4 regions of the Robertmurraya sp. genome follow, and region 3 is predicted to be linked to each of the others. Evidence: riboswitches for the same ligand, from Rfam matches in the RefSeq annotation. Region 3 holds a riboswitch; each other region holds the start of a gene.
The links. A riboswitch is a leader RNA that binds a small molecule or an ion and turns the genes downstream of it on or off. The one in region 3 is predicted to bind S-adenosylmethionine.

Region 1 (8,170 bases), on a different contig from region 3:
TTCTTTTAGTTTGATTTGATATTTTTCTAATAGATCATGTGTTTCGTTCATAGTCTCCCCCTAGTTGTTTCATAGGGCTATTTTATCATTTCATCAATAGGATGAGGAAGGTATTTACATTGTTAAAGAATTCCTAAATCACGGATTTAGCTACAACCATCATAAATAATTGACGTACATCTCTATGTATATATGTTGTGGTTAGTTACACCTAAAATGGTGGCTTAAGGTGATTAATTACCTTATAGGACAAGGGGTTTGATAGCTATTGTATTGGTGGCAACATGGTGGCAAAACCAATCATACTGCCACCAATTTTATCTGTTTAAATCATACATAGGAAGAATAAAAGCCTATAATATCAACGATTTCAAACTAAATCTGTTATAATCTGTTTCGCTCTACAACCTTGACAGGGTGGGGGTCGGGGGTTCAAGTCCCTCACAGGTCATTATATAAACACCCAATTGCTTAAAGCAATTGGGTGTTTTTTTGTAGGTCGTGGTCTTTTTCACGCTATAAATAGATTCATATCAACAAGTTTTTCAAAGAAATGACGAAGCTTAAAAGTTATAATAAAACGCTTGAAAAAATGTGTGTTTGACATGAAATAAGTCCAAACCCATATTACAAGGATGGAATAAATTAAGTATAGAGAAGGAAGAACATTTATTAGAATTGTCATATTCACCTATAAGTGTCTATACAAACTACGGGAACTTGAATAATTTATTATTGTTACATTAAATTGAAAAGGAGTTGTATATCTTAATATGTCTTTTCCAAATATCCCTCCTGATGGTATTAATCCAATCGATGGTCTTGATTCTGAACAAGTAATTCTCTTGCTTCTTGCTTCGATTGCATTTGAAGAACTTGGTTTAGCGCACCTAATTAATACTGAAGCTGAGAAGCTTCAGGGAGCAATCGGTACTCTTGTGGATGATCAAGGAAATATAGTAAACCCGAATATTGTTGCTGGGAGCCTTGCTGAATTATTGCAAGTAAATCGTGAAGTGGAAAGAATGTTGCAAACTATCATTAAAAAAGAAATGTTACTTCAATTTAAATTCGAAAATATTCTTGATTTTCTTTCTACATCAACAACAACAACAACCACCACAACAACAACAACAACCACCACAACAACTACTACTGATACAACGACTGATACAACGACTGATACAACGACCACTACTACCGATACAACGACAACAACGACTGATACAACGACCACTACTACTGCAGCACCTTGTGATTGCAGAACAGATTTTGGATTTTCGACTGAGGGGCAAACGGTACAGGTCCAGCAACAAAATAGAGTAGGTGATGTTTCAACAAGTAGTAATATTTGCCCTTCCTGTACTCTTGAGGGTACAAATTTCACGTTTACCTTTACTAGTACTGACGGAATGGATCCTTTTGTTGAATTTACTTTTGTTGCGGATGAATTTTTTACAATTAACTGCCCAGGCGAAGGACAAGAAAATGTAATGTTTGTTACTGGTTCAGGTCAAGTACAGGCAGGTAGCGAAGGAATTGATCCTGGTACGTACACATTTTCTCTATTTGTTGACGATGCGAACGACATCATTGATTTAGAATTATTTGATGAAACAAATACACGAGTTTTCAACACATTTAATGGTGTTCCTGTACCTTTAGGAGTAGTAATTACCGATTGTGATTAATCCGAAATTTATTATTGGAAGTCACAAAAACAAGTCCCTAATTAATTGATTAATTGGGGATTTGTTATTTAATTTATAGTACATACATATACACGCATAGGAAGTGAGCGGTCGATCCGAGCATGATGAAAATATGAAAAATCTCATGGAATCCCATAAAACGTGATTGAAGAAATTTAGGTTTCGCTCCGTAAATAATACCGCCAATTGTATAAAAAATTCCTCCTAAAACGAGCAGAAATAAACCAGAGCTACTCAAAATATCTGCAAGAGGAGAAGCGACAAAGATTACCATCCAACCCATCACAATATAAATGACTGTTGATAACCAACGCGGGCAACTAAACCAAATCATTTTAAATAACACACCACAAAGAGCAGCAAATACGATAATAGAAAACAGTACCCAACCGGTTAATCCATTCAGACTAATTAAACAAAAAGGAGTATACGTCCCTGCAATGAGAATAAAAATCATCGAGTGATCAAGCCTACGCAGAAAAGCAATGACCGAATCTTTTGCAACAACCATGTGGTATGTGGCAGATGCTGAATACAGCAATATCATACTTATCCCAAAAATGATAACAGAAGTAATTGTCAAAGCGGAGCTCGTTGTTATGGAAGCTTTAATCACCAACGCTAAGAGGGCGATAAACGAAAGAATGGCTCCTGCCAAATGGGTAAGACCATTGATAGGTTCTCTAATATAAGAAAGCATGTGCTTCTCTCCTTTTTTACATGTAGTTTTTATAACTACTTATTATAGTATACGTATTACAACAACTAGTCAACATTTACTAATAATGAATTGTGAAGTAAAATTGAAATGTAGATAGAAGAAAAAAGGAGAGTATTATGAAACATCTTGATGAGCTTATAGACGAGCTAGGATTGCAGCAACAAATTACAATGGACGATATTCCAGCAATTGATTTATATATGGATCAAGTTATTCAATTATTTGATCAGAAATTTAATGATACGAAAAGAAATAAAGATGAGAAATTATTAACGAAAACAATGATAAACAATTACGCAAAGGATAAATTGTTCATTCCGATAAAAAATAAGAAGTATTCAAAGGAGCATCTTATACTTATTAGTCTCATATTCCAGCTTAAGGGTGGCTTGTCTATTAATGATATTAAAACAACATTAGTTGGTTTAAATGATGGTATCCAATCAGGTAATCTGGATTTAGAGAAATTCTATACATCCTACCTAAATTTGGCTATGAAAAATGTTACATCTTTTCACGAAGAGGTAAAGTCACACTGGCAAGATGTGATTGAAGAAATGGAAGATACTACTGAAGAAGATAATCTTTATTTAAAAAATGTTCTCCTTATCGCCTCATTAATTAATATTAGCAATCATTATCGCCGAGTAGCTGAAAAACTTGTTGATGAAATAAGCACGAAATAACACCGTTTTCCTTGTGGAAGATGGTGTTTTTTGTTGTCAAATCGTAAAGAAAGGGGTTACATATATTGATTGTTAGATTATCTAACATGGTATTTTCAGAATGTTTGTAAATAATATTGACTCTTTATAGATATCGTTTAAAATAAACTTAATCGAACTGATGTTATATTTTATGACATTATAATGTTAAGTAAAGTTACACAACAAATATTAAGGGGGAAAAGAAAAATGGATGTAAACTACTTAATGAACAGTCTATGGGTAATGGTATCAGCAGTCTTAGTTATCTTCATGATCGGTGGATTTATCATGCTAGAAGCAGGTTCCACTCGAATGAAGAACGCTGGTCATATTGCTGGTAAAACCATTTTTACATTCGGTTTAGCTTCATTAGTATTCTGGGCAGTCGGTTTTGGATTTATTTTTGGTGACAATGCTAACTTCTTTGTTGGTGCTTCAAACTTTTTCTATGGTGGAGCAGAATTAGATTTAGCACTTAATTCTTCAGTATTCTTCTTATTCCAATTAGCATTTGCAGGAATTGCCATAACAATTGCTCTTGGTGGTTTTGCTGAACGTGCAAAATTATCCGTATATTTAATCTTTACAGTATTGTTCTCAGCATTAGTTTATCCGGTCGTTGCTCATTGGATCTGGGGCGGTGGCTGGTTAGCGGAACATGGTAAGCAAGACTTTGCTGGCTCAACAGTTGTTCACTTAACGGGAGCGATGGCGGCACTAGCAGCTACTATTCTATTAAAGCCTCGTATTGGGAAATATAACAAAGATGGCTCAGCAAATAATATTTATGGACATAACCAAGTATTCACAGCATTAGGTGTTCTTATTCTTTGGGTAGGTTGGTTTGGATTCAATGCTGGTAGTACCGTTTCGGTTGATGCTGGATTCTTTGGATTTGTAGCACTTAACACGAATTTAGCTGCGGGTGCGGGTGCAGTGGCAGCACTAATTATTTCTTGGGTTGTATTAGGAAAATCAGATATTCCAACTATTTTAAATGGTGCACTCGCAGGTCTGGTTGCTATTACAGCATCATGTGCTTTCGTTGATACGTGGGCAGCAGTTGTTATCGGATTTGTAGCTGGAATTCTAGTATTCTATAGCGCGAGATTCTTTGAAAAACGTAAAATTGATGACCCGATCTTTGCCTTATCTGTACATGGTACGGCTGGGGTATGGGGAACACTTTCAACAGGTTTTTTTGCAACACCAGAATTAGCGACAGTTGGTAAGCCTGGTTTATTCTATGGCGGTGGCTTAGAGCAACTTGGAGTTCAAGCAATGGGTGTTGGTGTATCAGGTTTATATGCATTCGTCGTCTCATTTGTTATCCTAGTGATTGCAAAGAAAGTACTTGGAGGATTACGTGTAACTGAAGAAGAAGAAATTATGGGTCTAGATGTAAGTGAACATGGTAGCTACGGATACCCAGAAGTATTTTTAACTAGTGAAAATCAAAAAGTTTCTTCATAATTAATAAGGAGAGCCTCATTTTATGGGGCTTTCCTTATCTACTTAAAGGGCGTGTAGGATTTGAGTTCATATGAATCAATAAAATTATGGAAAGAAACTCATGTTGCAGAGTATATATCAAATTCAGATTCTCTAAATAAGTTCCACGACGAGATTATGATTAAGGTATTTAAGGCTGCGAGTGCCCGAATGAATGCTGAACCTCCGTGTGCCTTTGTATGGTTTATTACTGGTAGCGGGGGACGATTTGAACAAGGAATAATAAGTGACCAAGATCATGGGATTATTTTTCAAGACGATAGTCAAGAGGCTGGTTCTTATTTTAGTGATTTAGGAAATGAATTATCAATTGGATTACAAATAGTTGGTTACCCATTTTGCGATGGTAAGGTAATGAGTTCAAATCCACTATGGTGTCAAACAGCTGCCAGCTGGAATAAACAGGTGGTAAGTTGGATGGAGGAGAGCAGTTGGGTTTCGATTCGTAATTTGCAAATTTTTTATGATGCTAGAAAACTTGTAGGTGACCATGACCTCCTTTACCATCTAAAAAACGTGATCCACGAATATAGCCATTCCCATCCTCAATTTTTAGGCCGATTATTAGAAAATGTAAAACATGTAAAAAAGACAATTGGTCCACTAGGACAAATCATTGTTGAGGAGAAGGGAATACATGCTGGAGCTATTGATTTGAAGTATTCTGCTTTTATACCATATGTGAATGCAGTTCGGCTATTGGCGTGGAAAGAAGGAATAATCGAGACTAGTACAATAGGCAGATTAAAAGAGCTAAACAAATTAGAGAAGTATGAGGAGTTATCTCAATATCAGGAGAATTTTTCGCAACTTCTTCAGTTCCGATTAGATCACCTTTCTATTACGGCTTCTTATGATGATTCCCACTATTTGTATGTAAAAAAACTTACGAAAGACAATCAAAAACTAATTAAAAAGATACTGAAAGATGGAAAGAAGCTGCAGCAATACGTTCAAAGAATGATTGAAAAGGGTGGAAATCATGGCGTTTGAACCATTTATTCATTTTGTGAGGGGAATCCAGGGGAAACTGGGGACAAATGTATATAGTGGCTTACAGGGACAAAACGGTCAGCATGTTGCCTTTTTGCGTCAAATTCAAAAAGAACTGAATTCAGACAATGCCTTACTGATTCCATTGTCTGAATTAGAGGTGACGGTTTTTGACCTTGAAACAACAGGTTTCTTTCCTGAAAAAGGCGATGAAATTTTGTCTATAGGTGCTATAAAGACAAAAGGTGCGTATGTGAAAGAAACCGAGTCCTTTTATTCTTTAGTTCAATATGATAAAGAACTTCCAGTCCAGGTGAAGGAGTTAACAGGAATTTCTGAAGAGGAGCTAAAGAGTGCGCCGCCGTTATCAAATGTTCTGCTGGATTTTTATCACTTTGCTAGAGGAACGCCACTTGTTGCACACCATTCAAATCATGAAAAAAATTTCTTGCAAGCAGCGAACTGGAAACAATTCAAAGCCCCTCAAAAACATCGCATCATTGATACGTCATTTCTATCAAGAGTTGCCGATCCGGAATTAACCCAAAACAAGCTTGAGGATATTTGCGAGCGGTATGGGATAGAAGTAGTGGATAGACATCATGCACTAGGAGACGCTAAATTGACAGCTGTTCTGTGGTGTATTTTTATTGATAAAGCTCAGCAAAAGGGATATGAGACTCTTCAAGATATATATAATCTTATGGCAAAATTGTAAGATTCTATAATTCTTCTTTACTTTTAAAAAAAGTTTGTGCTATTATTATCCATAAATAAATTGAATATTGGATTTCTTATCCAGAGTGGTGGAGGGGCTGGCCCGATGATACCCGGCAACCGATTTTCTTTTTATAGAAAACACGGTGCCAATTCCTGCAAAGCAATTGTGCTTTGACAGATAAGAAGAGATGATAACAATACACCCTCTTCTTTGGAAGAGGGTTTTTTATTTTATCAGAGGAGGAAAACATGATGGAAACGGTGAAAGTGGTTCTTTTAGGATTTGGTACGGTAGGTTCAGGTGTATATGATTCTATCCTTCATACTCATCAGGAGAAGCTGGAAAAGGTAATTGGTAAGAAGGTTGAAATAGTTGGTATTTTAGTGAAGACAGAAAAGGAACGTCAGATTCCCAAGAATATTATTGTAACTACAAAGATTGACGAAATCCTAGCTCTCCCAAAAATAGACTATGTGTTCGAAGCGATTGTTGGTATTGAACCAGCCTATTCCTATATACAGTTATTTTTAGATCGTGGCTGTCATGTCATAAGTGCAAACAAGGAATTGCTTGCTAATCGTGGTGAGGAGCTATCGGAATATGCTTTAAATAAAGGTAAGTTCTTAACGTTTGAGGCAGCCGTTGCGGGAGGGATTCCTTTACTTAGAACGATTATTCAGCTCCTTCAAGTGAATGGGATTTTAGTTCTAGAGGGTATTTTGAATGGAACGAGCAATTACATTCTATCGAAAATGAGAAATGAGAAATTAAGCTTTGAAGATTGCCTGCAAGAGGCACAGCAACTCGGTTACGCAGAGGCTAACCCAGAAAGTGATATTTCTGGTAGAGATACTTTCTACAAGCAAATGATTTTAAGCAGTTTAATCTATCATGAGCAGCCCGACTGGGAAAAGGTTGAAAGAATCGGGATTGAACAAGTCGCATTAGAAGATCTAGCCTTAGGTGAGGTGCATGGATTAAGGCTAAAGCTGCTGGCCTCTTTGAAAAGAGAAGATGAGGGAATCAAAGCAACAGTAAAGCCCACGTTTGTAAGCTCAGAACATCCTCTTTACAATGTGGAGGGAGTAGACAATGGCATTGTTATTAAGACGGATTTGGTTGGGACTCTTATGCTTCAAGGACCAGGAGCTGGTTCAAAGGCTACTGCAAGTGCTATGATTGAAGATTTAGTGCAAATTGAACAACAAAAACAACCGTTGCAGAAAGTTCATCGATATAGCTATCAAACTCAAAATGAAAAAGAGATTAACAAAAGAATTCAATTAGCGGTATTTCCTCTCCAAAATAAGGAGGAATGGCTTAGCTTAAAAGCGGTTTTAAATGAAAACTCAAAGTATGTAAATATCCTTCAAGAAGTTGTTAAAGAGCTTGATGGTAGTATATACGGAAGCTTATTATACGAAGGAGAGCTAGAACGTATAAATCTACCTGTCTTATTTAAACGGTATCCAGTATCACCGATCGGTATAAAAAGAGATCATTTGAATGTAGTTAATAGTTTCTAGGGAAGACGCATAATTATTGCGTCTTTTTTTGTATCGTAATATGGATGCCTCTTTTCCCATTGAAGCATAGCATGTAGTAATGGAGAAAGGAGGTCAAGGATTTGTGATTATCGTTGCGGGAATGAATGTAGAGATACCCCCTTTTCAATTATCCAGCAAACAAGCAGAAATTTTTCACTACTTAAAGAACAGTAGTGAAGTGCATAGTTATGTTCATAATAAAGAGCTTTTGTTTGAATTGATGTTACGAGAAAACATGATGAATAGTGCCATTGCAT
Region 2 (8,170 bases), on a different contig from region 3:
GCCCTGCCAAGGTGATTCGCGAGTTAACTGAGGAAGATATTAAGGATCGTGACAGAATCATGAACCAGTACGTAGAAAAAGGACAATACTACAAATCGATACAAAAATAAGAATTCTTAAAAAATATCTTGAAACTAGAAGAAATATGCCGATATAACTAGAAATAGAATGCTTAACTACATGTTGTATCGGTGGTGCCCATGACTACACTAATCATATTAATAGGGATTTTAACCATCCTACTATTTATTTTCACACGTCTTATAAAGAAAAGTCCTTCTCTTAAAACTTCTTTTTCAATTATTGGAATGGTTTTACTAGGGTTCTTCATCTTATTTATTGCACAAACTCCAAATATTGCGGAAGCCGTAGGTCGAATGAAGACCTGGGTACAAGCCCCTTTACGTTCGACGAACACTTTTATCGATGATAGGGTTGACCTTACGATTATTCCGTTAGAACAAACCGTTCTCTTAGATGCACCGGTCATCAACCAACTACCTGAACTTCCACGCGGTTGTGAAGTTACGAGTTTAGCCATGCTATTACAATACGCAAATATTTCAGTAGATAAGATGACTCTTGCTAAAGAAATCAAAAAAGACACTACAGCGTACAAGGTCTCCGGTGGAAAAGTTTACTACGGTCATCCTAATGATGGATTTGTAGGGAGCATGTATACAAAAGAACTACCTGGTTTAGGCGTGTACCATAAACCCATTAAAGAACTAGCTGAAAAATATTTACCTGGACAAATTAAAGATTTAAGCGGTTCACCTTTTAATGAATTAAAGATACACCTTTCTGACAAACGTCCTGTCTGGGTGATCACCAACACCTCTTATAAAAAGCTGTCATCCAACCAATTTGTGACCTGGCACACTCCAAGTGGTGTTATTGATATTACCTACAAAGAACACTCTGTTTTATTAACAGGCTTTGATAACGATTTTGTATACTTTAACGACCCATTAACAGGGGAAAAAAATAAAAAAGCACCCATAATGGATTTTGAAGAATCCTGGGTGCAAATGGGGAGTCAGGCAATTACCTACCTCCCTCGCTAATTAGCTTTGTAATACTTTTTCCGCTAGGTATTCCTTCTCGAAGGAATACTTTTTTTCTACATACACCTGATGCCATACCATAAACATGAGCACCGTCCAGATCTTTCTGCTATTATCAGCTTTCCCTTGGCAGTGGTCCTCAAGCAATTGAAGCACATACGTCTTATTTAATAAATAATCTGTATCACTTTCTCTTATAATTGTCTTCGCCCACTCATTCATCTCAGCCTTTAACCAGTGACGAATTGGAACAGGGAAGCCAAGCTTTTTACGATTAAGAACATGTTCTGGTACAATTCCTTCTGCTGCTTTCCTAAGAACGTACTTCGTTGTTCCATTAGCTGTTTTTAAACTCGTTGGAATTTTAGAAGCAACCTCAAAAACAGCTTTATCTAAAAATGGGACACGAAGCTCTAACGAATGAGCCATCGTCATTTTGTCAGCCTTTAATAAAATATCTCCACGCATCCATGTGTGAATATCAATATACTGCATACGGTCAACCGGGTCGTAGCCTTCACTTTCTTTATATAGAGGCTTTGTGATATTGGTGAAATCTAAACCTTTGTTATACGTATTTAGAAGATCGCTCTTTTCAAGCTCACTAAACATCTTTGCATTTCCGATATAACGTTCTTCTAAAGGAGTCAAACCACGTTCAATAAAGCTCTTCCCACGCATACCTTCTGGCATGATTTTCGCTAGTAAACGTAAAAATGCTTTTCCAACCTGTGGAATTTTATTAAACACATCTAGACTCTGAGGCTCTCTATAAATATTGTAGCCACCAAATAGCTCATCTGCACCTTCTCCAGATAGAACCACCGTAACGTGCTTACGGGCTTCACGTGCCACAAAATATAAAGGTACACATGCAGGGTCTGCAAGCGGATCGTCCATATGCCACATAATCTTCGGTACTTCATTCATATACTCTTCTGGAGTAATGATATAGCTAATATTTTCTACTCCAAGCTTATCAGCCGTTTCCTTAGCAACATCAATCTCACTAAACCCATTATGATCAAAACCTACAGAAAATGTCTTAATCGCCGGATGAAATTCTTTTGCAATGGAAGCAATGATCGAAGAGTCAATTCCACCAGAAAGGAACGAACCTACAGGCACATCACTTCTCATATGAATTTTGACAGAATCAAAAAGAACATCTTTAATTTCCTTTACAAAATCACTCTCTGATTTTCTTACTGGGTGGAAATGAGCCTTCCAATAACGCTTAATTTCCATTTCAGATCCGATTTTCTTTGTAAAGTAGTGCCCTGGTTCTAATTTTGAAATACCTTCTGACATCGTATAAGGCTCAGGAACAAACTGATACGTTAAGTAATACTGCAAAGAATCATAGTTTAATACATCGTTCTGCAGTGCGAGTAAAATACTCTTTTTCTCAGATGCAAAGAATGTCTTTTCCCCGTCATCAAAATAGAAGAAAGGCTTAATGCCGAATGGATCACGTGCTCCATAAAGCGTCTTTTCAACCTTATCCCAAATAACAAAAGCAAACATTCCACGAAGCTTCTCCACCGCTTTTTCCTTCAGATGGCTATATAGGGCAATAATTACTTCTGTATCGGAGCTTGTTGCAAAGGTTATTCCTTCTGCCAATAGTTCTTCTCTCAACTCAACATAGTTATAGATTTCACCGTTAAAAATAATCCAGTATCTTTCGTTTTCAAAATGAAGGGGTTGATGCCCACTTTCTATATCAATGATACTTAAACGACGAAACCCAAATTGAACATGAGAATCATAAAAATATCCGTCATCATCAGGTCCGCGATGTGTAATCACATTATTCATATTTTCAAATTGTTGTTTTTGTCCATCACTAAACACTTGCGATTTGTCATGAACACATCCAATAAAACCACACATGTATGTAACTCACCTACTCCGTTCTTACGAGTTTAATCTTCCATTCAGAAAGAATACCTATTAATACTACCATTAAAATTATCGAATCGCACTGTCTAATTGACCATTTCCTAAAAATTCAAGCTTACTACCCATTGTTTACATTCATTTTTGCTTCTAAACCACCATACCCTTATAGACGTAAAGAAAAACCGGGAGTTACAAATTTTCTGTAACTCCCGGCTAATTTATTCTATTGAATTATCTTTCAAGAGCTTCCTTACGAAGCGTGTCAGCTTTATCTGTACGCTCCCATGGAAGATCTACATCTGTACGCCCAAAGTGACCATAAGCAGCAGTTTGCTTATAGATAGGACGTCTTAAATCAAGCATTTTAATGATTCCAGCTGGACGAAGATCGAAGTTATTACGTACAACTTCAATAAGAACTTCTTCACTTACTTCGCTAGTACCAAATGTATCAATAGAGATAGATACTGGATGTGCAACACCGATTGCGTATGCAAGCTGTACTTCCACTTTATCTGCTAAACCTGCAGCAACAAGATTCTTTGCTACATAACGAGCAGCGTACGCAGCTGAACGGTCAACCTTTGTAGGATCCTTACCAGAGAATGCACCGCCACCGTGACGAGCATAACCACCGTACGTATCTACAATAATCTTACGTCCTGTTAATCCAGCGTCACCTTGTGGTCCACCGATAACGAAACGACCAGTTGGGTTAATGAAATACTTTGTATTTTCATCAATTAACTCTTCTGGTACAACAGGGTTAATAACATACTCTTTAAGATTACGTTGAATTTGCTCCAAAGTTACTTCAGGATGGTGCTGTGTTGAAATAACAATTGTATCAATACGAACTGGCTTATTATTTTCATCGTATTCAACTGTAACCTGAGTTTTTCCATCAGGACGAAGGTAAGGAAGAATATCCTCCTTACGAACTTCAGTTAGTCTGCGAGCTAGTTTATGTGCTAAAGAAATCGGAAGAGGCATAAGCTCTTTTGTCTCGTTACAAGCAAAACCAAACATTAACCCTTGGTCTCCTGCTCCAATTGCATCGATTTCTTCATCAGACATAGATCCTTCACGTGCTTCTAATGCTTGGTCAACCCCCATTGCAATATCAGCTGATTGCTCATCAATAGAAGTTAAAACCGCACATGTTTCTGAATCGAAACCATATTTAGCACGAGTGTACCCAATTTCCTTAATTGTTTCACGAACAATCTTTGGAATATCTACGTATGTAGAGGTTGTAATTTCCCCAGCAACTAATACTAAACCTGTTGTTACTGACGTTTCTGCAGCAACACGAGCATTTGCGTCTTTTGCTAAAATAGCATCTAAAATTGAGTCTGAAATTTGGTCACTGATTTTATCTGGATGACCTTCAGTAACTGACTCGGATGTAAATAAACGACGTTTTTTTGACATCTCCTGACCTCCTATTTATTTATACTTGAGAAAAAGGTATGCTTATTATATCAACATAAACAAAACCTTCCATTTGATACGGAACTCATTCCCTAAGTAGTATGAAATAAACATGCCATTTTTATTATGAAGGTTTGAAAAATTACCCACCCAAATAAAAACTTTATGCAAAATAAAAAACCTTCCCTGCTTGAGGAAAGGGTGATAGCAAAGTAATTTGCGCCTTTCGCTCTTATCGTTCAAGGACTAAAATCCTTGCCTCAGGTTAGCACCTTCTCTTTTATATTAATTACAGTTATCGTAATTAATTATTAAAGCAGGTTGCTGGGTTTCATAGGGCCTGTCCCTCCACCAGCTCGGGATAAGAGAGTATCCGTTCAATGTAGAATAATACCGTATCACGTCAAATACTGTCAACATCTTTATGAAAAATAGTTAGTTCATTCTTCAAATAATGAGCAATTGTTATCTTCACATTTCCTTTTATTGAGTTTGTAACGATTTTTTGCTATTAGTCGGTAAACCCGATTTCCAATTAAATGTACGAAAGGGAGGTGAAGCACTAACCCGAACAAGCATGTAATAGGAGAAAGAAGCAATAGCCTTCTTACAGCCCAATATCCTATAAGTACCTTTCCATCTGGATTAATCACATGAATTTCCCTTCTAAGATCCACTGCCTTGAACTGAGGGCTAAAACCTTTTCTCTCATATTCCTGAAGAGACATCCACGTCACCTTTTTTCCAATATCAAGCTTTTGAAAGAGCCTTTTGGTGTTCTGACATAATGAACATTGAGCATCAAATAATGCGATCATTTCCATTTGAATTTGTCCCTTCTTTTAATAGTATAGACTATTAACTCGGATTCTTGTTTTTATGAAATAAAAAGGCTATAAAATAGGTCAAATAAGATGTTTTTCCTTGCACCCTCTAATATTTTTATAAATAGTATAGACTAATTAAGTTAATGTGTTATACTAATTAAAAATAACAAATAAAGGTAGGTAGTCATCAGATGAACTCTGTCCGTATTTCTAACCAATTAAGTGAATTGTTAGCCTCTGGTCATGTGCATGTGCAACTATCTGTACCACAATTAGTCGAAAAGGTTCTTACTAGAAACGAAGGAGTCTTGACTTCGACTGGAGCTGTTCGAGCAACAACAGGAAAATATACTGGTCGGTCTCCAAAAGACAAATACATTGTTGAAGAAGCTTCCACAAAGGACAAGATTGACTGGGGAGCGGTTAACCAACCAATCTCTCCAGAAGTGTTTGATCGTTTATATAATAAAGTACTAAGTTACTTGAAAGATAGAGATGAGCTGTTTGTTTTCAAAGGGTTTGCTGGTGCAGATAAGAAACATCGCCTTCCCATACAAGTGATAAATGAGTTTGCTTGGCATAATCTATTTGCCCACCAGTTATTCATTAGACCAACAGCAGAAGAGCTTTTGACTCATGAGGAACAATTCACAGTCATATCGGCTCCAAACTTTAAAGCAGACCCTATTATTGATGGAACAAAGTCTGAGACTTTTATCATTGTCTCCTTTGAAAGAAAGACGGTATTAATCGGTGGTACAGAATATGCAGGAGAAATGAAGAAGTCTATTTTCTCCATCATGAATTACTTACTGCCTGAAAATAATATTCTCCCTATGCACTGCTCAGCAAATGTCGGCGTTGAAGGAGATGTTGCTTTATTCTTCGGTTTATCAGGTACAGGTAAAACAACCTTATCTGCTGATGCGAATCGACGCCTAATCGGAGATGATGAACACGGCTGGTCAGCTAACGGTGTCTTTAATATTGAAGGAGGCTGCTACGCTAAGTGCATTAACCTTTCAAGAGAAAAGGAGCCTCAAATCTTCGACGCGATTCATTTTGGATCTGTGTTAGAGAATGTCGTGCTGAATAAGGAAACACGAGTCGCTGACTATGATGATGGAACATTAACTGAGAATACACGTGCTGCTTATCCTATCCAATCTATTAGTAATATCGTGGATCCAAGTGTCGCTGGTCATCCTAATACTATTATATTCCTAACAGCAGATGCTTTTGGGGTGTTGCCTCCTATTGCAAAGCTATCTAAGGAACAAGCAATGTACCATTTCTTAAGCGGATACACATCAAAACTCGCTGGTACGGAACAAGGAATCACTTCACCACAAGCAACATTTTCAACTTGCTTCGGCTCTCCTTTCCTACCATTAGAAGCAACTCGCTATGCTGAAATGCTAGGATCCAAGATTGACGAGCATAACGCGAAAGTTTATCTAGTAAATACAGGCTGGACTGGTGGCGAGTATGGAGTCGGAAGTAGAATGAAGCTATCATACACCCGCTCCATGGTACAGGCAGCTCTCGAAGGGGAACTAAACCATGTAGAAACATGTAAAGATCCTATTTTCGGATTGGAGATCCCCCTTCATGTTCCTGGTGTTCCGGATGATGTTCTTCAACCAAACCGAACATGGGCTGTCCAAGAGGCGTACCAGATTAAAGCGAACGAATTAGCCACTAAGTTCAAAGATAACTTCAAAAAATTTGCAAATGTTTCAGCACAGATTATCGAAAAAGGCGGTCCTTTAGTATAACTTTAAAAAAGAGCGTAATCAGTCGATTACGCTCTTTTAATTGGATGAATGCAAGGAGATCAATTGATACTCGATCGTCGTTTTTTCACCTTCTAAGATCACTTTTTTAATTTTTGCCATGCCACTAACTTCCCCATCAATCGTTCTTCTTACCTCAAGAGGAATGTCTATTGGATATATGCGATATCCTTCTTTGGTTAGTGTAAATAGGTTTTCCTCTAGTCGCTTTTCTCTACCCTTAGTAACAATCATTGTATTAAACTCTAATGGCATACCCATAATTCTCCACTCCTTTTCTTATATTTTATCATTATTATGACTGTTTTTTCATCCATTGAGTTAACTCTGCAACGACTTTTCGGTTAATACTTGGAGGAAAATAATGTGTCAACTCCTCAAAATACCAACTCTCCACTGGATGACGTATATCCTTTAACCTCTCTTCCAATCTTCGCGCATGGTCCACACTTACATTTTGATCCTTCGATCCATGAATGATTAAAGTTGGACATCGTAATTGTTCAATATCATACAATGGAGTCCGAAATTTATATCTTTCTGGATATTTCGTCGGTGTACCACCAATGACTCTCTTCATCATCCTTCTCAAATCTTCTCTTTCCATATATGTAAGATTCATATCACTTACTCCACCCCAGGTGACGAGAGAGGCCGTATCAGGAAACTTAATGGCAGTTAATAATGCCATCACCCCACCACGAGAAAATCCAAATACATGTACCCTTTTCACTCTTGAATGCTGCTGTAAGATACGATACCCTGCAAATGCATCTTCTCGATCATCTCCAGCAAAATCTTCATTTCCTTCTCCTCCTTGATTTCCTCGGTAGTAAGGGGCAAATACAATAAAGCCTTCACTAGCAAATTGAACCAACCTAGATGGCCTTACCTTTCCTACACTTTTTATTCCACCCCTTAAATATAAAAAACCATCTAACGCTTTCTCTCCTTTAGGTTCTGCTAACATTCCTTTCACCTTAAATCCATCCGAATAATACGTTACTATCGATAACTCCACATGTGGATGAGGCGAAGGAAACCTCTCCATATCAACAATTTCTAGAGTATACATACCTTCTATCACACTCCCTTACACATGTTTTTCATCTAGGCATTCACACATTTTTTTCGACTTCAT
Region 3 (8,170 bases):
ACATCCAGTTATCCGTCATTTACCGCAAAAGTACCATATACGTTTTGAACAAGATTCACTGAAAACATATGGACTCATTATGCCCATATTAATGCCTTTAAGTGTAATTCTAACCGTAATATACGCATTATTTACTAATCAAATAGGTGGTTTCGAACTTACTATCCGTTTTTCTACTGCCACGATGTTTATTTTAGCAACAGTATTAACTATTAAATATAATGTTCCAATTAACAGGGAAATTCAACAATGGGATGCCGATCATCCACCCACTGATTGGATGGAGATAAGAAAACGTTGGATGTTCTTTCAATCTATTCGATCTTGGTTGCTTCTTATTGGTTTCGTGTTACTTTGTTTATCGGTTTCAAATTAGGAATTGTCAGATCTAATCTATTTACCCGTAACTATTTTTTATAATATTAGTTGTTTATAATTAAAAAGGTAATATTAAGGAAGGAAGTACAAAACTATGGATTTCGAAACAGTTATGAAGGAACTTGAAGCCCTCGGTAAGGAACGAACTAAAAAAATGTACATATCCAATGGTGCGCACGAGCCAGTTTTTGGCGTGGCTACAGGTGCAATGAAACCAATCGCAAAGAAAATAAAAATAAATCAAGATTTAGCTGACGAGCTTTATGCCACAGGTAACTACGATGCAATGTATTTTGCAGGCATTATTGCAGACCCAAAAGCGATGACTGAGTCGGACTTTGATCGTTGGATGGATGGGGCGTATTTTTATATGGTGTCTGATTATGTGGTGGCAGTAACTTTATCAGAGTCAGATATTGCACAGGACGTTGCTGATAAATGGATTGCAAGCGGTGACGAGTTGAGAATGTCAGCCGGATGGAGTTGCTACTGCTGGCTTTTAGGGAATCGAAAAGACAAAGAGTTTTCCGAAAGCAAGATTTCCAATATGCTTGATATGGTGAAAAATACGATTCATGATTCGCCAGAGCGAACCAAATCAGCTATGAATAATTTCGTATACACCGTGGGGATTTCCTATTTGCCACAACATGAAAAGGCAGTCGAAATTTCAAAGGAAATAGGAATTGTAGAAGTCAAACGGGACAATAAAAAAAGCAGTTTCCTAAACGCTTTCGAAAGTATTCAAAAAGAAATGGATAGAGGAAAGCTTGGTTTCAAGCGCAAATATGTAAGATGTTAAAAATAGTTTCAAATCGGGGTGTGATTCCAGAAGGATTGACACTCTTTTTTGTTGATATACTGAAAGAGGTAGTTTTCTGAGAAATTATAAGTCAGTTGTCTTCTTGCAAATTCTTATAAAAAATGTTAAACTTTAGAAGAATTATTTTTGTTCGGTGTAAAGGATAGTATAAGATTAACTTTTCGTCTTGATGATCACTGAGTCCAAGGATAGTAACATATTGTGTGAAAATCACACAGCAGGAGGAAACAAAATGGAACAAGGTAAAGTAAAATGGTTTAACGCAGAAAAAGGTTTCGGATTTATCGAGCGTGAAGCCGGAGAAGACGTATTCGTTCATTTCTCAGCTATCCAAGGCGAAGGTTTTAAATCTTTAGACGAAGGTCAAGCAGTTACTTTTGACGTTGAGCAAGGCCAACGTGGAGCTCAAGCAGCTAACGTGCGTAAAGCTTAATAATAAAAACAAACTAAGCAGGCTCTTTTTAGAGTCTGTTTTTTTTCTTTTCTTTTAAATACAAGGATCCCCACTCACTGAATGAGCAGGGCACAATGTAAGCAAGTAAATCAAATGGTAAATAAAGTGTATCACATAATAACGAATTCACCTAATTATGTTTGTGTTAATTATAGCTTTCAATTTCGCTATAGTTCACCAATTCGTCGTAGACGGTGAGAATCTTTATTTGAGTATAGTGGGGGCTTTTGATGAACTTAACACATGGGCAGATGTTATATCTGGCTGTCTTTGGAAAAATATCTCTATTAATAATATTTTGAAAATACTATTGACAATTTGTTAATAGAATATTAAATTAAGTTTAATACTTTACCAAAGTAAATGAATAAATACGTTCTCTTATCAAGAGTGGCAGAGGGACTGGCCCGATGACGCCCAGCAACCGTTCCGTATGGAATTGGTGCTAAATCCTGCAAAACAAGAAATTGTTTTGAGAGATAAGAGAGGAGTAGTCCTTATTTTGTGATGAAACCTCTCTTTTCTGGAGAGGTTTTTTATATTTTAGGCTGTGTTAAACTGGGCTATTGATTTACTCTCTAGTCAAATTTTAAAAGCCAAATAAAAAAACTCTCCTAAGAGCAACGTTGGTAAGAAGGCATAGAAAACAAAAAGGGGAGAAAAAAACATGAAGAGGAACTTTTTAAGAAGTACATTTGTATCAGCAATCGCTGCAACACTTTTGCTTACAGGCTGTGCATCAGGGGGAGAAACAAAGGAAGCAACAGGATCGAACACACCGATTGAAGGTGTACCTGAACGCTTTGCAAATGGAGACCAGCCGAAAATCAAAGTTATTCGTAAAATTGGTGGGGACGATCACACAGCACAATTCTTAGCTGGTGCGAAACAAGAAGGTGAAGCATTCGGTTTCCAAGTGGATGTATTTACTGCAAATGGAGATACAGCGAAATTTCATGATGCGATTAACCAAGCGTTAAATCAAGATTATGATGGATTTATTATTTCTCACGGTGATGATGATGCTACCGTTAATGACATACAGAAAATTGTTGACGCAGGAAAAAGCGTAGTCGCATTTGACTCGAATGCAAATTTAACTAGTGTTGACGGTGTTACTCTTGTATCACAAGATGATGAAGCGTTAGCTACTCTATCATTGGACCAATTAGTAAAAGAAACAAAAGGGGAAGCCAATATTGCATACCTATGGGTGGACGGATTCCCACCGATGGTTAGACGAAATAAAGTTTATGAAGATGTTTTAGCGAAAAACCCTGGAATTAAAGAAGTGGAGCGCTTTGGGATAGCAGCAGCTGATACTAGTGTTCAAACCCAAAATGCCGTTGCCGCGATGTTGAATAAATACCCTAAGGGTGAACTTGATGCGATTTTTGCAACATGGGATGCTTTTGCCATCGGTGCAGCACGCGCGTTAAAAGAAGCTGGCAGAGAAGAAGTTAAAATCTATGGAATTGATGTTTCTAATGCTGATTTGCAGGAAATCCAAAGAGAAGGCAGCGCTTGGAGATATACGGCAGCTGTTGATCCTAAGTTGATTGGTGCAGTAAATATGAGAATACTTGCGAAGAAATTAGCAGGCGAGGAAACACCACAAACTTATGATTTGGAAGCTTCACTAATCTCTCAAGAAGACCTTCAAAAGTCAAAAGATCCTGTTAATATGGTCAATCTAACTGAAATCATTGAAGGATGGGGCCAATCGACGGAATTTGAAGAAGACTGGATGAAGACGCTGAAGGAACACTATAAGAAGTAAGGGACTTATTGATAGACACTCTCTTTTTCACAAGATAAAGAGAGTGTTTCTTTGAAGAAAGTATAAATAAAATATTGAACTTTGAACAGTGTCTAGCTCCAGCGCCCAGCGACTAGTGTACTTCGCTCTCCTCCCTATGATAAGTCAACATCGGATCGCTCACGCTCTCCGTGTTTCCTTTATCTCAGTCAGAGCGCTCCAGTCCATACGTCACTTAACGGGCGCTTGCGCTTTTCTTTGAAAGGACGGTGACATCATGACCACTTTAGAGATGAAGAATGTCTCAATTGAATTTCCGGGTGTAAAAGCATTAAATGAGGTGGACTTTTCGGTTGAAAGTGGGAAAACTCATGCCTTAATCGGAGCCAACGGTGCTGGGAAATCAACGCTAATGAAGGTTCTTTCAGGGGCATATGACCACTATACTGGTGAAATCACAATGAATGGACAGCCTATGACCATTCGTTCCCCAAAAAGTGCCATGGATTCAGGAATTCAACTTGTATATCAGGAAGTGGATACAGCTCTTATCCCCTATTTAACGGTTGCTGAAAATATCATGTTAATGGACACGGTACATAACATGGGAAAGAAGCAATGGTTCAATTGGAAAAGCCTGCATGTGAAAGCGGCCACCATCCTAGCGGAAATGAATTTGTCTCTTCCTACTAAAAAACTAGTAAGTGAATTGACATTGGCAGAAAAGCAAATGGTTTTAATCGCCAGAGCAGTGTCGAAAGAATGTAAATTCCTCATCTTGGATGAGCCGACGGCACCTCTTAGTCATACAGAAACAAATGAATTATTTCGTATAGTACAAGAATTAAAGAGACGTGATGTTGGAATTATTTTTATATCGCATCGACTTCCAGAGATTTTTGAGATTTGTGATGACATTACGATTATGAGAAATGGGGAAGTAGTCGAGAAACAGAGAATTTCGGATACCAACCAAAACAAAGTAGTGGAGCATATGCTTGGTCAAAAACTCGGTGAACAGTTTCCTGAAAAATCCATGACCATTGGAAATACAGTTCTTGAGGTAAAAGGACTTACGGATAGAGAGAAGATTAAAGATTTCAGCATGAAAGTTAGAGCAGGAGAGATTGTGGGAATCGCCGGGCTTGTAGGTGCCGGTAAGACGGAGTTCTGTAAAGCCCTGTTCGGGGCTGAAGGCAAATTAATAGCAGGAGAAGTCAAGGTTAACGGAAAAAAGGTAAGCGTAAAAAATCCGTATGAAGCTGTTAAGAATGGACTTGCCTTGGTCCCTGAAGAACGCCGAAAAGAAGGCATTCTTGTTTATGAATCGGTAGAATCAAATTTATCCGTAGTGAATTTAGGACGTTTTTCAAAAGAATTGAGCTTTCTGGATCGCAAAAAAGAAAAGTTAGTTGCAAAAGCAATGATCAACCGTCTGGGAATAAAGACACCGTCTGAAGAAACAAAGGTTCAAAATCTTTCTGGCGGTAACCAACAAAAGGTTGCAATTGGCAAGTGGTTGGTAGCCGAGGCTGATGTCTATATCTTTGATGAGCCGACCAAAGGTGTAGACGTTGGAGCAAAAAAGGACATTTTTAACCTTATTGCTGAGTTGGCAAGCCGCGGAAAGGCTATTATTTATGCATCATCTGAGTTATCCGAGATCATGGGAATTACTAATCGGGTCTATGTTCTTTATGATGGAAAGTCAGTGAAGGAACTTGAAACAAACTCAACAAATGAAGAGGAACTATTATTCTATTCAACAGGGGGCAGGTAAGATGGAGGCAAACATAACAGCAAAGAAACAGACCCCGGCAAAAACGTCATTTGATCTTTTCCAATTTTTTTATAAATATGGAACGATTATTACGATCATTGCACTCATTATCATATTTTCGTTGGCCAATCCAGCTTTTATCCAGGGAAATAATATTGTAAATATCCTGCGTTCTATCTCAATTGTAACCATCATTGCAATCGGAATTACAATTAGTTTAACTGTTGATGGCTTCGATCTTTCAGTTGGATCGGTGGCATCCTTATCGAACGCCATCGTTATTTCCATGTTCGTCTGGTTTTCTCAAAATACCTTTGTAGCCATTATTTCGGCAATAGCTGCAGCATTAATTGTAGGGATATTGAATTCCATTATGATTGTTAAAATGCGGATTCCTGATATGTTAATGACGCTTGCGACGATGTTCGTTATTCAAGGAACAGCATTGACTTATACAAAGGGAGCAACCGTTTCGCAAAATATGGTGATGCCTGATGGGACCATGGCAGAAGGTCTTATTAGTCCGTTTTTTTCGAAAATCGGTCAGGTTCCGTGGATTATTCTGATCATGGTTGTTGTCGTTGTAGTGGTCCATATCTTTTTAACGTATACAAAACACGGAAGATACATGTATGTGATCGGGGGAAATAAGGAAGCAGCAAGACTATCAGGAATACCGGTAAATAAATACAAAGTGGCAGCCTACCTGCTTTCGGCGCTTTTTGCAGCAATAGGCGGGATTGTCTTAGCTTCAAGGGTTATGACATCTGAAATCAACTCAGGTGCACCTTACTTAATGGATTCTGTAGCAGCTGCTTTTATCGGATTTTCCGTTTTAGGTGCGGGTAAACCAAATGCATTCGGAACCTTCGTAGGTGCAGTGTTAATCGGGATTTTAGCAAACGGCCTCGTGATGATGTCCGTTCCTTACTACGCAATGGACATCGTAAAGGGAACGGTCTTAGCATTTGCACTGGCAATCACATATTATAAACAAAAATAGTTAGTTGAAGAGGGCCTATTCGATGTGGATAGGTCTATTTTTTATTCGCAAACACCTTCTTATAACAAAGGCCCAGATTTGTTGTAAAGGATATTTTCCACATAACATAAAATATATATTTAGTCTTAAAAGTTACTAGATGGAAATGGTAAAATTAAGAAAGTGAAGTTGACAATGGAGTAATTTTTGATTTTTTGCAGGTGAATTATATCCCATTATTGAATAATTTGACTATAGTTAAATTAAAAGAGTGAGATAAAGTGTGTAAGCTCTATTACACCTTGTTATACCACCTGGAAAAAAGTAGGGCAGACTTAAATTAACTAAACAAACTATCTAAGGTCTTGTAATAAAACATGTTGCTTAAAATAAAGGCAGCATTCAAAGATGGAGGAAATTTATAAAATGAACGAAAAGACTTTTCCAAAAGATGCAATATCTGTACTAAAAGAAACAAGCCGTACATTTTATATTCCGATTACCTTTTTACAAAAGGAGTTAAAATATACGGTTGCATCTGCTTATTTAGTATTTCGAGCAATTGATGAAATTGAAGATCATGTAGAAATAGACAATGATGTAAAATACAGTATCTTAATGCAAGTAAGTGATCTATTTAAACAGCCATTTGATAACGAAAAATATTTGCGGATTCTTGGGCCGACAAAAGATGGAATGCCTGAGGTTACACTTCGTTTAGAAGAATGGCTACAAGCTTGTCCAAAGGATACTCTACCATTTGTTATGAACGCTGCCTGTGAAATGGCATTTGGTATGGCAAAATGGGCAAAAGCAAACTGGAAAATCCGTACCCGTGAAGATTTAGATGACTATACATACTACGTTGCAGGACTTGTTGGAGTAATGCTCTCAAACCTTTGGGAGTACTGTGCCGGTGTAAAAACAGACAGTGAACTTGCCATCGGTTATGGTCGTGGGCTTCAGGCTGTAAACATTTTACGTAATGAGAAGGAAGATTCAGACGAACGTGGTGTAAGTTTTGTACCCGATGGTTGGACTCGTAAGGAGCTAATTGAATATGCGGATGAAAACTTAGCAAAAGCAGATGAATATATAAAGTCTCTCAATAAGCGAAATATTTTATTATTCTGCCGTCTACCACTTGCTCTAGCATATAAAACCTTAACAGCATTGAAAGAAGGACGTGAAAAAATAACACGTGCTGAGGTAGAACAAACTGTTGCAGAAGTGCAAGTAAAATAACATAAGAGTAACCACAGCTGTGGGGGTTGGTCCAAAGGATTAACTCCTTTTTTTTATGAAATAATGCCATTTCCATACTCCTATTATCAAAAAATACGAGTTAATTTCCAAATAAAAATTTTTCCCTCTAATTAGTAAAAAAATTTACTTGTTAGGGTGGTGGTTGAATCGTATAATATTGGTATGGATAATTGGAGGTAATTGACAATGGCAACAATTAAAGATATTGCAGAACAGGCGGGTTTTTCGATTTCTACCGTTTCCCGTGTGTTGAATAATGATGAGAGCCTTTCTGTACCAGATGAAACACGGGAGAAAATATATGATGTAGCTGAGAAGCTTAACTATAGAAGAAAAACGGTTCGGCAGTTAGTAAATAATATAGCCTTTTTGTATTGGCTAACAGATCAAGAGGAGCTCGAAGACGTTTACTTTAAAACGATGAGGCTTGAAATAGAAAAGTGGGCGAAGAAGTTTAATGTGGAGCTTACGACATACAAAATCGCAGATGGAATAGCCAAAATCCCTGATAATATCAAGGGTTTTATAGCGGTGGGTTCTTTTACAGAGAAAGAATTAACTCGTCTCAGAAGCATTACCCCAAATGGAGTTTTTATTGATACGACACCAGACCCTGTTCATTATGATTCCGTTAGGCCGGACCTTTCTGAAATGACGAAAAGAGCAGTGGATTTCTTTGTTGACAAGGGGCATAGCAGAATCGGCTTCATTGGAGGCACGTATCATAA
Region 4 (8,170 bases), on a different contig from region 3:
TTGGTCGGTTCTGCTGAGAAGCAATCTGAGCACCCTCTTGCGCAAGCGATTGTAGAAGGAATTAAGGAAAAAGGAAGTGCGCTCGTCGATGTGTCTCAGTTTGAAGCGATACCTGGTTTCGGAATTAAGGCTATGGTTGCTGAAAAAGAGGTGTTAGTAGGCACTCGTCGTTTGATGAAGAAGTATGAAATTAATGTAGAAGAAATGGTCCTTGAAAACATGGTTTCTTTTGAAAAAGAAGGGAAAACAGCGATGCTAGTGGCGGTTGATGGCGCTTTTGCAGGTATCGTTGCAGTTGCTGATACAATTAAAGAAACGTCACGTTCAGCCATCGCACGCTTGAAGGATATGGGACTTGAAGTCATCATGATTACTGGTGACAATGAGCAAACCGCTCAAACAATCGCAAAAGAAGCGGGAGTAGATCGCGTCATTGCCGAAGTGCTTCCAGAAGGAAAAGCAGAGGAAGTGAAAAAGCTGCAGGCAGCTGGAAAGAAAGTTGCGATGGTTGGCGATGGAATCAACGATGCTCCAGCTTTGGCAATCGCTGATATCGGTATGGCGATTGGAACAGGTACCGATGTAGCGATGGAAGCAGCGGACATTACGCTCATCCGCGGTGACTTAAACAGCATTGCAGACGCCATCTTTATGAGCAAAAAGACGATCACAAATATCAAGCAAAATCTATTCTGGGCATTCGCCTACAACACACTAGGCATTCCCATTGCCGCACTTGGCTTCTTAGCTCCGTGGCTAGCGGGAGCAGCCATGGCCTTCAGCTCTGTATCAGTTGTGTTAAATGCATTACGGTTACAGCGAGTGAAGCTTTAAAAATAGAGTATGCAAGCCCCGGCTTTGGTCGGGGTATTTTTTTGTTTGGGTCATAAAGTGAATGTTATGACGTGTGTGGCATAAAAAAGGAAGCGCATCTCTCATATAAAAAATTGATGAATGTTGCAGTCTAGGGTTGATTCCCTCTAACACAGAAATTCGACCCCAGTAGTCACCAAACTCTACCCAATCAAAAACTAATTAACAAAAGCCATCCACCAAAACCAAAAACAGATAAGGACAGCAAAAAAATAAGGAGGGTTAGCCACTTGAGCTAACCCTCCCTATTTTTATTTACTGATAGCTAGACGATATTCGTTTGTTAGATTTTCAAAGATTTTTTTAACAGGAAGAATCTCTTTGATTTCATGAACTCGGGCTCCTGCAAAGACAAGTCCATTTTCAACATCGCCGGCCATTGATTTTAAAAGGGAATCAAGGGTACAGAAGCGATACGAGCAATTTTTCAAGCAATCTCTACATTTCGTAATTTTTAGCTTTTCAGAAGTAGTGAGTAAGTCTGTAAAATGATTCGCAATCGCTCGACCATGAAGACCAACTGTCGTTTTGACGAGCAGTGTATCTTCCTTCGTCGCTTCGACGTATTTCTGCTTAAAGGAAAGTGGTGCATCACATTCCTCACTCGCAACAAACCGAGTTCCCATTTGTACTCCAGAAGCTCCCATGCTGAACGCCTTGGCAATGTCTGCTCCTGTCATGATTCCGCCCGCTGCGATAACCGGGATCGATACGGCCTCCACAACTTCAGGAAGAATATCAAATAATGGACGTTCGGTCCCAAGATGTCCACCCGCTTCATGTCCTTCCACAACAACTGCCGCTGCACCAAGACGCTCCGACATTTTCGCAAGCTTCGCTGAGGACACAATTGAAAGAACTGGAATACCTGCTTTCTTGCCCCATGCATACATATCCCTTGAAATCCCTGCACCTGAAATAATAAAATCGACCTTTTCTTCAAGTGCCGCCTTCATTTTCTCTGCAAAGTCATTCATTGCAAATAACACATTTACACCAATATATCCTGCATCCTTCTTCACAAGCGCTCTAGCTTGACGAATATGGTTTCTCATTTCTTCAACGGAAATCCCTGTACCCGAAATTATGCCAATTCCACCTGCATTTGCAACAGCAGATGCAAGCTTGCTAAGGGAAATTCCTACACCCATGCCACCTTGAATGATCGGAGCTTTCGGAAGCATATGTCCGATTTTTAACTGAGGAAAATTCATGATTATCACCCATTTCTTTTAATCTCCATTAGATTCTAGCATGTAGTATGGGAAAATGATGTGATATATATTACTAGGTACTAAAAATTGATAATAATAGTTGGTAACATTTTGTGAACATTGAATAAAAAAGTTCTATTTGGATACATTTCCCTTGAAAAAAATCCCCGTTGTCCTGTTAGACAAGGGGATGAACAAATGTTTCAAGTGTTAGAATAGCGGTTAATATATCGTCTGAAGTAAAGTTTTTCTCCAAGTAATGAATGGACTCTCCAGCTGCTACTGTCCTCTCGGCGATAGGCGTAAGTTTTTCAGAGTTATATAACCCAAGATCCCTTAGTAAAATAGGAAGCTTTAGGGATTTATAAAAAGAAAGAAGAGAGGCAACCTCCTCTAAATTTCCCTCGAGTACAAGCTGAACAAGAATGCCGTATGCTACCTTTTCACCGTGAAGAAGATGATGAGTTTCCGGAGCAACTGTTAGTCCATTATGTACTGAGTGGGCAGCAGCGATTCTCCCGTAACGGTCTCCGAAGCCACCGACCAAACCACCTGCTACGATGATTGTTTCAATTACTTGAAGAAAAGCTGGAGACGATGTTTTTTCTTCCATCGCTTCTAATGCTGCTTGGCTATGTTCTAGTAAAACAATCTGACATAGTCTTGCACTTTGATGGGCAATTTTTACAGATATCGGTTGATCTTGTAATTCACGTACTAACACATCGGCTTCGTACCATTTGGCTAATGTGTCTGCAATTCCTGCTCGGACATACTTAACCGGTGAATGAAGAATAATACTAGGCTCAATTAAAACAATAAGTGTGCTTTTCGGAAAAATGGTGTAATGAGTGAATTCACCATCGTCTGTATAAAACACACTCAATGGTGTCCAAGCAGAGCAGGTGGAGGCAAGTGTCGGAATGAGAATGGCTTCCGTGTTTGTTTCGTGTGCCACTGCCTTTGTAAGATCTAGTACTTTCCCTCCTCCTATTCCAATAATAGCGTCGATACTTGTGCCATTGGCTATCGTTGAGATTCTTTGTACTTCATGTAATGAGCACTCACCATGATAGGGAACAAAGGTAAGCCCTACATTGGTTATTTCTGGTAAATAGGATGAAGCTGCTTTCCAAGATTCTTCTCCATGAATCACTAAGCAATGATTAATTGAATTGGAGAGAAGTAAATTTTCTAGGTCGTTTAACGAACCCTCATAACATGCATAATAGGAGGGAGCACCACGAACTTCTAATTTTGTCACTGTCCTCAATCCTTTCTATTAAAAACAACGCCGGAAAAACGGCGTTGTTTTTTAGTTCTTCAATTAGCGATTTACCATCCATTCCGGTTTTCCGAAGCCTTGGAAATCTTCATCGATAATAGCTTCAAATTCTTCCGATTCTACGACTTCCTTCAGGGCTTTCGCAAATTGACTATCAATATTCTTTGTATCTACTACCACACGGTTGCGGTATTGATCAGGCATGTTTTCAAGTTGCAATGCGTCAAGTAAGTCCATTTTTGCCGCTAATGCGAAATTTCCTGGTACAGCAGCAAGGTCCACGCTGTCAACCGCACGTGGAAGCTGAGCTGCTTCAATTGGTTGGAATACAAGATTTTTTACATTGTTTTCTACGTCTTTTTCAGAAACGGTTAATGGGTCAGCATCAGCATTTAATTTAATTAAACCGAGGTCTTCTAAAATTAAGAAAGCTCTTGCTGCGTTTGTTGGGTCATTAGGAATCGCAATAGCAGCGCCATCAGCGATCTCATCGATAGAAGTAAACGTCTTAGAGTAGATTCCCATTGGTGCGGTTGGTACTGAAATCACATCAGAAAGTTCAATCTTATTTTCTTTTGCAAAGTTTTCCATGTAGATTTTGTGCTGGAATAGGTTTGCATCAAGGTCACCTTTTGATAACGCAAGGTTTGGTTGAACATAGTCACTGAATTCTACTACTTCTACTTCATAGCCTTTTTCCTCTAATAACGGCTTAATCGCGTTTGATACCATGTCGCTGTATGGACCAGATGTTGCTCCAATTTTCACTTCTTTTTTCGTAGTCGCACTTTCCTCAGAAGAAGATGCCTCCTCAGAACTTCCGCCGCAAGCTGCAAGAGCTGCAATAGAAATCAAAATTACAAAACTCAAAAATAACTTTCTCATCGTAAATATTCCCCCAATAGTTTTATGGTGTCTGTCACCCTTCGTGGACAGTTGGTGCATTATTGTCCGTCTGGAGTGGACAGTGCTTACATGTGATTTATCTTTTGTTTACTGCTTTTGCTAGTCGGTCACCAAAAAATTGGATGAGCTGGACTAAGCAGATTAGGATGATAACGGTGGTGATCATGACCGTGTTGTCGTATCGGTAGTACCCGAACCGGATGGCTAGATCTCCAACACCGCCTCCACCTACGATACCAGCCATCGCTGAGTAAGCGACTAAACTAATAATCGTAATGGTCACGCCTTGGATAATCCCTGGTTTTGCTTCTGGCAGAAGAACCTCCTTGATAATCATCCACGGGGAAGCCCCGACCGCGACCGCTGCTTCAATGACTCCCTTATCAATCTCACGCAGTGACTGTTCTACCAACCTTGCAAAGAAAGGAATCGCAGCTACTGAGAGTGAAACAGAAGCGGCAGTTGGCCCGATTGTTGATCCAGCGATCAAGTCTGCCAATGGCAAAAGGGCAATGAGTAAGATAATAAACGGAACCGAGCGAATCATGTTCACTAAAAATCCCACAATCTGATTAAATAGGGAATTCTCTAAAAATAATCCGCGGTCGGTAACAAACAATAGTACTCCCACAGGCAAGCCGACAATCATGGCTACCACAATCGATATTCCCACCATATAAATCGTTTCAAAAAAGGCTTTGTTTAAATCAGGTAGCAACTCTATCAAGCTATCAAGCGGCATCTCTGATCACCTCCAAACTTTCTGTTCGAGATGTAATGTACTGCAGGGCTTTTTCTACTTCAGCATGATCTCCAGTAAGCTCCATAATGAAAATCCCTAGAGGGGTCTCTTTTATGTACTCGATTTTGCCGTGTAAAATATTGCCCTTCACTTGGAACTTCTGTAGCGCATCTGAAATCACTGACTCCTCTGCAATCGCCCCACGGAAATGGATCTTCACAATCTTTCCTTTGCTTGAAGTTAGTAAGTGTTCTGGTAAATCAAATTGAAGAATTGTATTAATGAATTCCTTCGTAAGTTCGTTTGTTGGATGTGAGAACAAATCATACACTTGCCCTTCCTCAACTATTCGACCGTCCTGCATAACAGCCATTCGATCACAAATCTCTTTTACGACTTCCATCTCATGTGTGATCAGTACAATCGTTAACCCTAGCTCTTGGTTAATCTTTTTTAACAAAGATAAAATTGATTTGGTCGTGCTCGGGTCTAGGGCAGAGGTAGCTTCATCACAAAGGAGAACGGAGGGGTTATTCGCTAATGCTCTCGCAATCCCTACACGTTGTTTTTGTCCACCACTTAGCTGAGACGGATACACATCACGCTTATCGGACAAACCGACCATTTCAAGTAGCTCTGTTACTCGTACATCAATTTCTGCTTTTGATTTATGAGCCGCTTTTAGAGCAAATGCTACGTTTTCAAAAACAGTCTTTGAGCTTACGAGATAGAAGTGTTGGAAGATCATCCCGATTTTTTGACGAGCGCTCCGAAGCTCCTTTTTCCCAAGAGAAGTAAGGGAAACACCATCGATCTTAATTTCGCCTGAAGTCGGAGCCTCTAATAAATTCAGACAGCGTAACAAAGAACTTTTGCCCGCACCACTATAGCCAACAATTCCAAAAATCTCGCCTTTATTCACGGTAAGTGACACATGGTCCACACCGGTTACTTCACCTTTTTTCGTTTGGTAGACTTTCACCAAATCTTTTACTTCGATCATCTCTGTCACCCCTTAAACTATAAAAATACAAAAATGCCTCTTTCCAATCAGAAAGAGGCATCGTTATATATACGACTTATCTTTCAGAATGGAATCATTCTGTAGGAAGTGGCACCGTTCCATGAAATGGAGGTTGCCGGACGTCATAGGGCCTAATCCCTCGGTCGCTCTTGATAAGTAAAAGGTCTTATTAAATTTGTTACATGAATCATAAATCTAATAGGTGAGAAGTGTCAACAGCTGTTTTTGGTAGAAGGATGTATGGGGAACGCTTACATAACTGAGGCTGTAAGCGGAAAAAATTTTAAAAAAAGATAAAAACACCCATCCACAAAAAGTGAATGGGTGCCATTGAGTAAAATTAGATTTTCATAACTCCACCGGTGCTAGCAGATGTTACAAGCTTCGAATAACGAGCTAGATAACCCTTTTTCACCTTTGGTTCAAAGCCTTTCCAGTTTGCTTTACGCTCTGCCCATTCTTCGTCAGATAAAACAACGTCCATGGAACGAGCGTCAACATCGATTATAATTTGATCTCCATTTTGGATAAACGCTAATGGTCCACCTTCAGCAGCTTCCGGTGATGCGTGACCGATAGACAATCCACGTGAAGCACCAGAGAAGCGTCCATCTGTTACAAGAGCAACCTTCGCGCCAAGTCCCATTCCCATGATTTGAGAAGTTGGAGCTAGCATTTCAGGCATACCAGGTCCACCTTTTGGACCTTCGTAACGGATCACTACAACGTCGCCTTCTTTAACTTTTCCGTTCGCAATGCCGTGAAGAGCTTCGTCTTGTGAATCAAACACAACAGCAGGTCCTTCATGACGATTTCCACCAGTGATTCCACCTGTTTTAATGATGGCACCGTCTGGAGCAAGGTTTCCAAATAATACTGCAAGTCCACCCTTTTCGCTAAATGGGTTATCAATGGAATGAATCACATCATAGTTCTTAACATCACAGCCAGCAATATTTTCACCAAGTGTTTTCCCTGTAACTGTTAATGTATCCAAGTGAAGGGCTCCTTCTTTCTTAGATAACTCGTTTAGAACTGCAGAAACTCCGCCCGCTTCATGCAAATCTTCAATAAACACATCAGAAGCTGGAGCAAGCTTAGATAAGTGAGGTACACGTGCTGCTACTTCATTGATTCTACCGATTGGGTATTCAATCTCTGCTTCATGAGCTAGAGCTAAAGTGTGTAACACAGTATTCGAAGAACCACCTAAAGCCATATCTAGAGCAAATGCGTTATCGATTGCTTTTTCCGTTACGATATCACGAGGCTTAATATCCTTTTCGATTAGTTCCATTAACTGAGTTGCTGATTTTCTAACGAATTCTCTACGCTCAGGAGCTACAGCTAAAATCGTTCCATTACCAGGTAGAGCCAATCCAAGGGCTTCTGCTAAACAGTTCATCGAGTTTGCTGTAAACATACCAGAACAAGATCCACATGTAGGACAGCCGAACTGTTCTAATTCTAAAAGTCCCTTGTCATCAATTTTTCCAGCTTGGTATGCACCTACACCTTCAAATACAGAAGAAAGTGAGATCTTTTTGCCATCGCTAGTTACTCCAGCCTTCATCGGTCCACCACTTACGAAAACAGTAGGGATATTTAAACGAAGTGATGCCATTAACATACCTGGTGTGATTTTGTCACAGTTCGGGATACAAACCATACCATCAAACCAGTGAGCAGCTACTACTGTTTCAACTGAATCAGCAATAATTTCACGGCTTGGAAGCGAGTAGCGCATTCCGATATGACCCATCGCGATTCCATCATCTACACCAATTGTGTTCATTTCGAATGGAACTCCGCCCGCTTCACGGATAGCATCTTTTACAATTTTTCCAAACTCCTGTAAGTGCACATGTCCTGGCACGATATCAATGTAGGAATTAACTACCGCGATAAACGGCTTACCAAAATCCTCTTCTTTTACCCCAGCCGCACGTAAAAGGCTTCGGTGTGGTGCGCGATCAAATCCCTTTTTTATCATATTACTTCTTAATTCTGCCAAAATAATTCCCTCCCAATCTATCAAAAACCAATGGTTTTAATGTTTTAAATTATTAAAAAATTTTAACAAATAGAAGGAGACTTGTAAAGAAAGATGACAAAACAATTATATG

Region 1: it holds a riboswitch for S-adenosylmethionine, as region 3 does, so the genes downstream of both, ACGLXV_RS09080 (homoserine dehydrogenase) here and ACGLXV_RS10400 (sugar ABC transporter substrate-binding protein) in region 3, are expected to answer to the same signal.
Region 2: it holds a riboswitch for S-adenosylmethionine, as region 3 does, so the genes downstream of both, metK (methionine adenosyltransferase) here and ACGLXV_RS10400 (sugar ABC transporter substrate-binding protein) in region 3, are expected to answer to the same signal.
Region 4: it holds a riboswitch for S-adenosylmethionine, as region 3 does, so the genes downstream of both, ACGLXV_RS10195 (methionine ABC transporter ATP-binding protein) here and ACGLXV_RS10400 (sugar ABC transporter substrate-binding protein) in region 3, are expected to answer to the same signal.

The regions. Positions count from the first base shown of each region.
Region 1 is NZ_JAKFCQ010000069.1:9,129-17,298, forward strand. It holds gene ACGLXV_RS09045 (DUF2726 domain-containing protein) at 1-51, opposite strand, end outside; gene ACGLXV_RS09050 (alpha-helical endospore appendage domain-containing protein) at 774-1,691, shown strand; gene trhA (PAQR family membrane homeostasis protein TrhA) at 1,765-2,412, opposite strand; gene ACGLXV_RS09060 (DUF1836 domain-containing protein) at 2,550-3,119, shown strand; gene ACGLXV_RS09065 (ammonium transporter) at 3,348-4,613, shown strand; gene ACGLXV_RS09070 (DUF294 nucleotidyltransferase-like domain-containing protein) at 4,674-5,645, shown strand; gene ACGLXV_RS09075 (exonuclease domain-containing protein) at 5,635-6,363, shown strand; SAM riboswitch class I at 6,437-6,550, shown strand; gene ACGLXV_RS09080 (homoserine dehydrogenase) at 6,615-7,892, shown strand; gene ACGLXV_RS09085 (protein-glutamine gamma-glutamyltransferase) at 7,996-8,170, shown strand, end outside.
Region 2 is NZ_JAKFCQ010000085.1:11,598-19,767, reverse strand. It holds gene ACGLXV_RS11830 (gamma carbonic anhydrase) at 1-110, shown strand, start outside; gene ACGLXV_RS11825 (C39 family peptidase) at 201-1,067, shown strand; gene asnB (asparagine synthase (glutamine-hydrolyzing)) at 1,068-2,963, opposite strand; gene metK (methionine adenosyltransferase) at 3,204-4,406, opposite strand; SAM riboswitch class I at 4,636-4,774, opposite strand; gene ACGLXV_RS11810 (thiol-disulfide oxidoreductase DCC family protein) at 4,847-5,230, opposite strand; gene pckA (phosphoenolpyruvate carboxykinase (ATP)) at 5,425-7,011, shown strand; gene ACGLXV_RS11800 (DUF2584 domain-containing protein) at 7,048-7,290, opposite strand; gene ACGLXV_RS11795 (alpha/beta hydrolase family protein) at 7,325-8,104, opposite strand.
Region 3 is NZ_JAKFCQ010000073.1:34,355-42,524, reverse strand. It holds gene ACGLXV_RS10415 (anthrone oxygenase family protein) at 1-376, shown strand, start outside; gene ACGLXV_RS10410 (DNA alkylation repair protein) at 473-1,180, shown strand; gene ACGLXV_RS10405 (cold-shock protein) at 1,434-1,634, shown strand; SAM riboswitch class I at 2,034-2,141, shown strand; gene ACGLXV_RS10400 (sugar ABC transporter substrate-binding protein) at 2,323-3,435, shown strand; gene ACGLXV_RS10395 (sugar ABC transporter ATP-binding protein) at 3,692-5,194, shown strand; gene ACGLXV_RS10390 (ABC transporter permease) at 5,196-6,197, shown strand; gene ACGLXV_RS10385 (squalene/phytoene synthase family protein) at 6,603-7,421, shown strand; gene ACGLXV_RS10380 (galactan degradation operon transcriptional regulator GanR) at 7,629-8,170, shown strand, end outside.
Region 4 is NZ_JAKFCQ010000072.1:24,802-32,971, forward strand. It holds gene ACGLXV_RS10170 (heavy metal translocating P-type ATPase) at 1-834, shown strand, start outside; gene ACGLXV_RS10175 (NAD(P)H-dependent flavin oxidoreductase) at 1,125-2,087, opposite strand; gene ACGLXV_RS10180 (iron-containing alcohol dehydrogenase family protein) at 2,266-3,351, opposite strand; gene ACGLXV_RS10185 (MetQ/NlpA family ABC transporter substrate-binding protein) at 3,415-4,257, opposite strand; gene ACGLXV_RS10190 (methionine ABC transporter permease) at 4,355-5,020, opposite strand; gene ACGLXV_RS10195 (methionine ABC transporter ATP-binding protein) at 5,010-6,023, opposite strand; SAM riboswitch class I at 6,097-6,203, opposite strand; gene ilvD (dihydroxy-acid dehydratase) at 6,385-8,058, opposite strand.